Regions from separate parts of the Streptomyces sp. NPDC031670 genome, predicted to be linked through region 1. Evidence: riboswitches for the same ligand, from Rfam matches in the RefSeq annotation. Region 1 holds a riboswitch; the other holds the start of a gene.

Region 1 (4,963 bases):
GGAGGCCCCCGGAAGTCCGGGGGGGAGCGGGCCGTACCCGCCCCCGAGCTCTCTGCCGGGTACGAGCGGTGGCCACCCCCTTCACGACAGCACGGCCGACACCGGCACCGACACCGTCGGATACCGGGGGCCGACGGCGTGCGCGGCGGCGGGGATCACCTACCGGCAGCTCGACTACTGGGCGCGCACCGGCCTGGTCGAGCCCAGTGTGCGTCCGGCGCACGGATCGGGCACCCAGCGGCTGTACAGCTTCAAGGACGTCGTGGTCCTCAAGATCGTCAAACGGTTCCTCGACACCGGGGTGGCCCTCCAGAACATCCGCACCGCCGTCCAGCACCTGCGGGAGCGCGGCTTCTGCGATCTGGAGCGGATGACGCTGATGAGCGACGGGGCGACCGTGTACGAGTGCTCCTCGCCCGATGAGGTCGTCAGCCTGCTCCAGGGCGGCCAGGGGATCTTCGGGATCGCCGTCGGCGTGGTGTGGCGCGATGTGGAGACCGCGCTCTCGCAGCTCCACGGCGAGCGGATCGACACCGGCGAGACGCTGGTGGGGCACAACCCCGCCGACGAGCTCGCCCGGCGCCGCAACCGGGCGGTCTGAGGGGCAGCGGGACTGTCGCAGCACGCCCTGGAGGGCCGATTGTCAGTGGTGTGAGGCAGCATCGGTGGTGTGAGAGCCGCGCCGACCATCCTGCATCTGGACATGGATGCCTTCTTCGCCGCCGCAGAGCAGGCGTCGAAGCCCAGCCTGCGCGGAAAACCCGTGATCGTGGGCGGTCTCGGACCGCGCGGTGTGGTGGCCACCGCCTCGTACGAGGCGCGGCGCTTCGGCGCGCGCTCGGCGATGCCGATGGCGCAGGCGAGACGGCTGTGTCCCAACGGCGCCTATCTCGTCCCGCGCTTCACGTTCTACCGCTCGATCAGCGAGCAGGTGATGGAGTTGCTGGGGCGGCTGTCGCCCCTGGTGGAGCCGCTGAGCCTCGACGAGGCGTTTGTGGACCTGGAGGCCGGGGGAGTCGCGTGGGACGCTCAGTCGGCCCGTGAGGCCGGTCAGCGGCTGCGTGCGGACATCCGGGCGGTGACGGGGCTGACCGGGTCGGTGGGGCTGGCCGGGTCCAAGATGCTCGCGAAGATCGCCTCGGAGGAGGCCAAGCCGGACGGGCTGGTGCTCATCGAGCCCGGCACCGAGCGGGAGATGCTCGCCCCCATGCCGGTCAGGACGCTGCCGGGCGTGGGGCCCGCCACGGGCGAGCATCTGCGCCGGGCGGGGATGACCACGGTCGCGGACCTGGCCGAGGCGGGCGAGGACGAGCTCGTACGGCTGCTGGGCAAGGCGCACGGGGCGTCGCTGCACCGGATGGCGCTCGGCCTCGACGACCGGCCGGTGGTGGCCGAGCGGGACACCAAGTCGGTGTCGGTCGAGGACACCTTCGACGTGGACCTGCACGACCGGGTGCGGGTGATGACCGAGGTGGGACGGCTCGCCGACCGCTGTGTGCAGCGCCTGCGGGCCTCCGGGCACTCCGGGCGCACGATCGTCCTGAAGGTCCGGAGGTACGACTTCTCCACGCTGACCCGGTCGGAGACGCTCCGCGGGCCCACGGACGATCCCGCGGTGGTGCGCGAGGCGGCCGGCCGGCTGCTCGACTCCGTGGACACCACCGGCGGCGTGCGCCTGCTGGGGGTCGGGGTCAGCGGTCTCGCCGACTTCACCCAGGAGGACCTCTTCGCCCAGGCGGCGGGCGAGCGGGCGGCCGGCGAGCCGGACGCCGTCGAGCGGGCGCCCGTCGAGACCGGTGCGCAGACGCCGGCCCCCGAGCAGCCGGAGGCGGTCGACCCGGCCGAGCGGCGCTGGCAGGCCGGGCACGATGTGCACCACCGTGAGTTCGGCCCCGGCTGGGTGCAGGGCAGCGGGGTGGGCCGGGTGACCGTCCGGTTCGAGACGCCGACCTCCCTCGTGCCGGGCCGGGTGCGCACGTTCCGGGTGGACGACCCCGACCTGGCGCCGTCCGAGCCGTTGCCGCTGGTGGCGGCTGTCGACGAGGAGACGGGCGGGGCCGCGCTGGAGCAGACGGGTGACGGGGCCGCGCTGGAGCGGACGGGTGACGGCGGACCGGAGGAGCCGGGTGGCGCGGAGGGTCAGGTCTCGTCCTCCTCGCCCGCCAGGCGTCCGAAGTCCCGGTCGGTGCCGGGCAGCGGATCGGGGGCGGCGATGTCCAGACCGTAGTGGTGGTAGAGCTGGAGCTCCTGTTCGGGGGAGAGGTGGCGGCCGACGCCGAAGTCGGGAGCGTCCTTGATCAGCGCCCGGTCGTAGGGGATGTGCAGCGCCTCGTCGACGAGGGCGCTGGGCTCCAGGGGGACGAAGGCGTCCCGGCTGAACAGGCCGGTGCGTACGGCGGCCCACTCGGGCACTCCGGTGGCGTCGTCGAGGTAGACCTCGTCCACCGTGCCGATCTTGTTGCCGTTGCGGTCGAACGCCTTGCGGCCGATCAGGCTGCGCGGATCGATATCGGTCTGCACGGTCCCTCCAACAGGTCGCAACTGCTCGTAACACTACGAAAGTGCACAACGCGGCCCTCGGCCACTCGAAGGATCAGGGCCGGGCCGCGCTGGTACGCTGGCGATGGCTGCTGACCCCGTGCGGGAGAGTCCTTCGGAAAGATGTCCGGAGGCGCCGAAGGAGCAAATCCTCCCCGGAATCTCTCAGGCCCACGTACCGCGCGGACGAGGTCACTCTGGAAAGCAGGACGGGGGACGTGCGGGCGAAGGCCCATGCGCGCACCCCTTCCTCACCGACGGTGAAAGCCGGGACGCCCCCACGCGCCCCGGTGAAGCTCTCAGGTTGAGATGACAGAGGGGGAGGCCGTCCGGGCACCCGCGCCGTGGTGCCCCTCGCAGGTCGTGCAGACCAGGAGGCCTCCGTAATGACCGCCAACCGCATGCCGCTCACCGAGCTTGAGCGTGGCATCCCCTTCGAGCAGCGTCACATCGGGCCCGACGCCGAGGCCCAGGCGAAGATGCTCGCGCAGGTCGGCTACGGCTCGCTCGACGAGCTGACCGCCGCGGCGGTGCCGGACGTGATCAAGAGCGCCGAGGCGCTGGGTCTGCCCGGCGCCCGCACCGAGGCCGAGGTCCTGGCCGAGCTGCGCTCCCTCGCGGACCGCAACCAGGTCCTGGCCCCGATGATCGGCCTGGGCTACTACGGCACGTTCACCCCGCCGGTGATCCTGCGCAACGTCATGGAGAACCCGGCCTGGTACACGGCGTACACGCCGTACCAGCCGGAGATCTCGCAGGGCCGACTGGAGGCGCTGCTCAACTTCCAGACCGTCGTCGCCGACCTCACCGGGCTGCCCACCTCGGGCGCCTCGCTGCTCGACGAGGGCACCGCCGCCGCCGAGGCGCTCGCGCTCTCCCGCCGGGTCGGCAAGGTCAAGGGCGGGGTCTTCCTCGTCGACGCCGACACCCTGCCGCAGACCGTGGCCGTCATAGAGACGCGCGCCGAGCCGACGGGCGTCGAGGTCGTCGTCGCCGACCTGAGCCGCGGTATCCCGGCCGAGGTGGCCGAGCGCGGTGTCTTCGGCGTGCTGCTCCAGTACCCGGGCGCCTCCGGCGAGGTCCGCGACCTCAAGCCCCTCATCGACGAGGCCCACGAGCTCGGCGCGATCGTCACGGTCGCCGCCGACCTGCTCGCCCTGACCCTGCTGACCTCGCCCGGTGAGCTGGGCGCGGACATCGCCGTCGGCACCACCCAGCGCTTCGGCGTCCCCATGGGCTTCGGCGGCCCGCACGCCGGCTACATGGCGGTCCAGGAGAAGTTCGCCCGCAGCCTGCCCGGCCGCCTGGTCGGCGTCTCCGTCGACGCGGACGGCAACAAGGCGTACCGGCTGGCGCTCCAGACCCGCGAGCAGCACATCCGCCGCGAGAAGGCCACCAGCAACATCTGCACCGCGCAGGTCCTGCTCGCCGTCATGGCGGGTATGTACGCGGTCTACCACGGCCCGGACGGCCTGCGGCAGATCGCCCGGCGCACCCACCGGTACGCGGTGATCCTCGCCGAGGGCCTGCGCGCCGCCGGTGTGGAGGTCGTGCACGGCTCGTACTTCGACACGCTGACCGTCCGGGTCCCCGGCAAGGCCGCCGAGGCCGTGGCCGCCGCCCGGGACGGCGGGGTCAACCTGCACCTGGTCGACGCCGACACCGTCTCGATCGCCTGCGACGAGACCACCGACCGCGACCGGGTCGCCGCCGTCTGGGCCGCCTTCGGCGCCGAGGGCGACATCGAGGCGCTGGACGCCTCGGCCGCCGACACGCTCCCGGCCGCGCTGCTGCGCACCGACGAGTTCCTCACCCACCCGGTCTTCCACCAGCACCGCTCCGAGACCGCGATGCTGCGCTATCTGCGCAAGCTCGCCGACCGGGACTACGCGCTGGACCGCGGCATGATCCCGCTCGGCTCCTGCACCATGAAGCTGAACGCGACCACCGAGATGGAGCCGGTCACCTGGCCCGAGTTCGGGCAGATCCACCCCTTCGCGCCGGTCGAGCAGGCCGCGGGCTATCTCACGCTCATCCACGAGCTGGAGGAGCGGCTCGCCGAGGTCACCGGGTACGACGCGGTGTCCATCCAGCCCAACGCCGGTTCGCAGGGCGAGCTCGCGGGTCTGCTCGCGGTCCGCGCCTACCACCGCGCCAACGGCGACGAGCAGCGCACGGTCTGCCTGATCCCGTCCTCCGCCCACGGCACCAACGCGGCCAGCGCCGTGATGGCCGGGATGAAGGTCGTCGTGGTGAAGACCGCCGACGACGGCGAGGTCGACATCGCGGATCTGCGCGCCAAGATCGAGCAGTACCGCGACGAGCTGTCGGTGCTGATGATCACCTACCCGTCCACGCACGGGGTGTTCGAGGAGCACGTCGCGGACATCTGCGGCGAGGTGCACGACGCGGGCGGCCAGGTCTA
Region 2 (4,963 bases), on a different contig from region 1:
TGCGCTGCTGGCGCTCCTTGAACTCCTCGGAGGCCGCGACCTTGAAGGACACCGCCTTGGCCGCGATCACGTGCTCCAGGGGGCCGCCCTGGAAGCCGGGGAAGACCGCGGAGTTCAGCTTCTTCGCGAAGTCCTTGTTCCGGGCCAGGATGATGCCGCCGCGCGGGCCGCCGAGCGTCTTGTGCGTGGTGGAGGTGACCACGTCCGCGAACGGCACCGGGTTCGGGTGCAGCCCGGCCGCGACCAGGCCGGCGAAGTGCGCCATGTCGACCCACAGGAGGGCCTCGACCTCGTCCGCGATACGGCGGAACTCGGCGAAGTCCAGCCGGCGCGGGTACGCCGACCAGCCCGCGATGATCACCTTGGGGCGGTGCTCCTTGGCCAGCCGCTCGACCTCGGCCATGTCGACAAGACCGGCCTCGTCGACGTGGTACGGGACCACGTTGAACTGCTTGCCGGAGAAGTTCAGGCGCATGCCGTGGGTGAGGTGGCCGCCGTGCGCCAGGTCCAGGCCGAGGATCGTGTCGCCGGGCTGGGCGATCGCGAAGAGGGCGGCCTGGTTGGCGGAGGCACCGGAGTGCGGCTGGACGTTGGCGTACTCCGCGCCGAACAGGTCCTTGACCCGGTCGATCGCGATCTGCTCGGTCACGTCCACGTGCTCGCAGCCGCCGTAGTAGCGGCGTCCGGGGTAGCCCTCGGCGTACTTGTTGGTGAGGACCGTGCCCTGGGCCTCCATGACCGCGACCGGAGCGAAGTTCTCCGAGGCGATCATTTCGAGGGTGGACTGCTGACGGTTCAGCTCGGCGTCGACGGCCGCGGCGACGTCCGGGTCGAGCTCGTGAAGAGGGGTGTTCAGAAGCGACATCGGAAGATCAGTCCTTACGCCGTGGTCAGCTGCCTGCGAACGCGGTGTACTCGTCGGCGGAGAGCAGGTCGCCCGGCTCCTCGGCGACGCGCACCTTGAACAGCCAGCCGCCCTCGAAGGGGGCGGTGTTGACCAGCGACGGGTCGTCGACGACGTCCTGGTTGGCCTCGGTGACCTCGCCCGTCACGGGGGAGTAGAGGTCGCTGACCGACTTGGTCGACTCCAGCTCACCGCAGGTCTCGCCCGCGGTCACCGTGTCACCGACCGCCGGGAGCTGGACGAACACCACGTCACCGAGCGCGTTGGCCGCGTGCTCCGTGATGCCGACCGTCGAGACGCCGCCCTCGGCGTCCGACAGCCACTCGTGCTCCTTGCTGTAGCGCAGCTGCTGGGGGTTGCTCATGACCAGAATTCTCCTGTACGAGGGGGAGTGGTGGTGAACGGAAAAGTCATGCGGTGCGTGTGCGAGGGGTCACTTCTGGCGCTTGTAGAACGGCAGCGCCACGACCTCGTACGGCTCATGCGTACCGCGAATGTCCACGCCGACGCCGGAGGTGCCCGGTGCGGCGTGCTCGGCGTCCACGTACGCCATGGCAATCGGCTTGCCCAGCGTGGGCGACGGGGCGCCCGAGGTGACCTCGCCGACGGTCTCGCCGCCGGCCACCACGGAGAAGCCGGCGCGCGGCACCCGGCGGCCCTCGGCCACCAGACCCACCAGCTTGCGCGGCGCCTTGGCGGCGGCGCGCTCGGCGGCGGCCTCCAGGGCCGCGCGCCCCACGAAGTCGCCCTCCTTCTCGAACTTCACGACCCGGCCGAGCCCCGCGTCGAACGGGGTCAGCGCGGTGGTCAGCTCGTGCCCGTACAGCGGCATGCCCGCCTCCAGGCGCAGCGTGTCGCGGCAGGACAGACCGCACGGCACCAGGCCCGCGTCCTCGCCCGCCTCGGTGAGCGCCTGCCACAGCTTCTCGGCGTCGGCCGGGGCCACGAAGAGCTCGAAGCCGTCCTCACCGGTGTAGCCCGTACGGGCGATCAGCGCCGGGACGCCGGCCACCGTGCCGGGCAGGCCCGCGTAGTACTTCAGGCCGTCCAGGTCGGCGTCGGTGAGCGACTGCAGGATGCCGGGGGACTTCGGGCCCTGGACGGCGAGCAGCGCGTAGTTGTCGCGGTCGTCGCGGACCTCGGCGTCGAAGCCGGCCGCGCGCTCGGTGACCGCGTCCAGGACGACCTGGGCGTTGCCCGCGTTGGCGACGACCATGTACTCGCTCTCGCCGAGGCGGTAGACGATCAGGTCGTCGACGATGCCGCCGTCCTCCTGGCAGATCATCGTGTAGCGGGCGCGGCCCACGCCGATGGTGCCGATGTTGCCGACGAGCGCGTAGTCCAGGGCCTTGACGGCCTCCGGGCCGGTGACGGTGATCTCACCCATGTGGGAGAGGTCGAAGAGACCGGCCCTGGTGCGGACGGCGTTGTGCTCGTCGCGCTCGCTGCCGTAGCGCAGCGGCATGTCCCAGCCGGCGAAGTCGGTCATGGTCGCGCCCAGCGAACGGTGCGTCGCGTCAAGGGCGGTGAGACGGGGGTTGCTCATGAGGGTGTGGCTCCCAGGGCATGACGGCGAGGACGATCCTCCCCATCTGTCATCGGAACCTGAGAGGTTCGCCGGGAGACCCGGCTTGCACCTTGGGTGGGGCCGCGCCGTCCGGGGACGCGCGGCCCGCTTTTCAGATCTGCCTCATCCACGCGGTACGGGGCCTGAGAGATTCAAGGGAGGGACTTGCTCCTTCGGCGCCCCGCGATCCACCAGGCCTTCCGGGGCCTTGGGGGAACTGCCGGGGACTCTCCCGCGTGGATTCAAGCGGCCGGTATGCAGTTGGCGGGCACATCATTGCACGGCTCCGCGGAACGGCATATCGCTCAGGCCTCATTACCATCTCTTTACGCACATTGGGGAAGGGTCGCACGACCCGGCAGGGGAGGACCGATGACGGTGCACAGGCACACGGCGGCGAAGGCCGGCCCGGCGGTGCCCGCGCAGCGCGCCACGGCGCCCGGCGCCACGGCGCCCGGTGCGGCGCCCGTGGTGCGGGACCTGCGCGGGCGCGCCGGACGCACCCCGCGCACGCTTCGGTTCGCCGCGGGGGACGTGGTGGTGGTCTCCGGGCTGCCGGGCAGCGGCAAGACCACCCTGCTGCGCCAGGCCGCGCCCGGCCTCGGCATCGACTCGCAGGACACCCGCAGGGCCTGGGAGGCCCGGCTGCCCGGGGTGCCGTACGCGCTGTACCGCCCGGTGGCCCGCGTCGCCCACTTCCTGCGGACGCACCGGGCGCTGCGCGCGGGAGAGGGCCTGGTCGTGCACGACTGCGGCACCCACGCCTGGGTGCGCTGGTCACTGGCGCGCCGGGCGGCCCGGGGCGGGCGCCGCCTCCATCTGGTGCTGCTCGACGTCCCCCCGGAGGTGGCGCTGGCGGGGCAGGCGGCCCGCGGGCGCAAGGTGTCCGCGTACGCCTTCGCCCGGCACTCCCGGGCGGTGCCGCGCCTGATAGCGGCGGTCGCGGCGGGCCACCTCCCCAGGGGCGTGGCGTCGGCGGTGCTGCTGGACAGGGACGCGGCCGGGGCGGTGGACCGGATCGCTTTCGGGGAGCCGCCCGGCCGGGACTAGAGTTTCGGCGCGGGGACCGCGCGACCGGCGCCGTACGGCCCGCACGGCACCCGCGAACACCCGCTGACCCCACTGACACCCGCAGTCACGCGAAGACGAAGGACGGCATATGAACTTCCCGCACCCGCTCCCGCAGGGCGGCGGCGGCTGGCCGGGCAACGAGCTGGAGGAGGCTCTGGCGGCGGCCCTGGGCAACCCGACGGCGGGCCCGCGCCTGATAGAGGTCATGGGCCGCAACCCCGTCTGGGTGCCGCTGCCCAACGGCGGCGGCCAGGACAGCCGGGATCTCGATCTGCCCACCATGGAGATCGACGGCGCGCCGTACGTCCCGGTTTACAGCTCCGAGCAGCAGTTCCTCCAGTGCGTGGGCCCGCACATGTCGTTCGCTATCGCGCCGGCCGTCGAATTCGCCCGGGGGCTGCCGCCGCAGCTGGGCATCGCGCTGAACCCGGAGGGCGCGGTCGGTGTGCCGCTGCCGCCGCCCGCCGTGGCCGAGCTCTGCCGTACCGGGCGCACCGCCCTGGACGGCCCCGCCTCCGGCGCCCGGGTACGGCTCTTCGAGCCCGACTGGCAGGAGGACCCGGTGGACTTCCTGACCGCCGCCTCCGCCGAGTTCGAGGCCATCGGCGTGGTGCGCACCGCCCGCCGCGCGCTCGCCTCCATCGAGGGGGACGAGCCGACCCTCTTCATCGGCGTGGAGTTCGCCACCTGGGACGGAGCCGGGCGCAACGCCCCCATGGAGGCGCTCGGCCGGGCGCTGGGCCGGGTCCCGGTCGGCTGGCCGGTGAACCTGGTGCTGCTCGACGTCGCCCAGGACCCGGTGGGGGACTGGATGCGGGAACGGGTGCGCCCCTTCTACACCCGGCCCACGCCCTAGCACCCCGGCACCGGTCCGCCCGCGCGCGGGCCGCTCCGCGGTCCTCCCGCATAAGCTGGTTCCATAATCCGTAGACCCCCCACGGCCGCCCGCCTGTGCGCCGGCGGCGCGGGGGAACGAAGAGGGGCGGGACCCAGGGTGAGTGCGTCAGGCACCGCGGCGGCCGGGCAGGTCGAGCACATGCTGCGCCAGGTGGCCCCCGGACGCTACGACGCGTACGAGGCGCTGCTGCACGCCCTCGCCGACCCCTCCTCCGGCCGGCTGTGGATGCTGCTGTGGCACGGCGGCCCCGGCGCCCCCGACGCGCAGTACGGGAACATGGAGGTCGACGGGGTCGCGTACGCCCCCTGTGTGACCTCCGCCCAGGAGCTCTCCGCCAGTGGCTGGAACCGGGCCCACGAGGTGGTCACCGGCCGGGACATCGCCCGCGCCCTCTACCCCGACCGGTACGGGATCTGGCTCAACCCGCACGCCCCGGGCGGCGGGGTCGGCATCCCGTGGCCGGATCTGCGCCGGATCGCCACCGGCCTGGACCGGATGCCGGCCGGTCCGCTGCGGATCACCG

The links. A riboswitch is a leader RNA that binds a small molecule or an ion and turns the genes downstream of it on or off. The one in region 1 is predicted to bind glycine.
Region 2: another riboswitch for glycine. It lies ahead of gcvT (glycine cleavage system aminomethyltransferase GcvT); the one in region 1 lies ahead of gcvP (aminomethyl-transferring glycine dehydrogenase).

What each region holds. Positions count from the first base shown of each region.
Region 1 is NZ_JBVILC010000001.1:868,984-873,946, reverse strand. Features, by position in the region: partial or broken gene ACZ5ID_RS03990 (MerR family transcriptional regulator) at 113-601, shown strand; gene ACZ5ID_RS03985 (DNA polymerase IV) at 671-2,227, shown strand; gene ACZ5ID_RS03980 (PRC-barrel domain-containing protein) at 2,140-2,520, opposite strand; glycine riboswitch at 2,632-2,729, shown strand; glycine riboswitch at 2,730-2,864, shown strand; gene gcvP (aminomethyl-transferring glycine dehydrogenase) at 2,925-4,963, shown strand, end outside.
Region 2 is NZ_JBVILC010000005.1:205,178-210,140, reverse strand. Features, by position in the region: gene glyA (serine hydroxymethyltransferase) at 1-865, opposite strand, end outside; gene gcvH (glycine cleavage system protein GcvH) at 891-1,268, opposite strand; gene gcvT (glycine cleavage system aminomethyltransferase GcvT) at 1,338-2,450, opposite strand; glycine riboswitch at 2,594-2,716, opposite strand; gene ACZ5ID_RS12480 (AAA family ATPase) at 2,844-3,521, shown strand; gene ACZ5ID_RS12475 (enhanced serine sensitivity protein SseB) at 3,631-4,398, shown strand; gene ACZ5ID_RS12470 (enhanced serine sensitivity protein SseB C-terminal domain-containing protein) at 4,537-4,963, shown strand, end outside.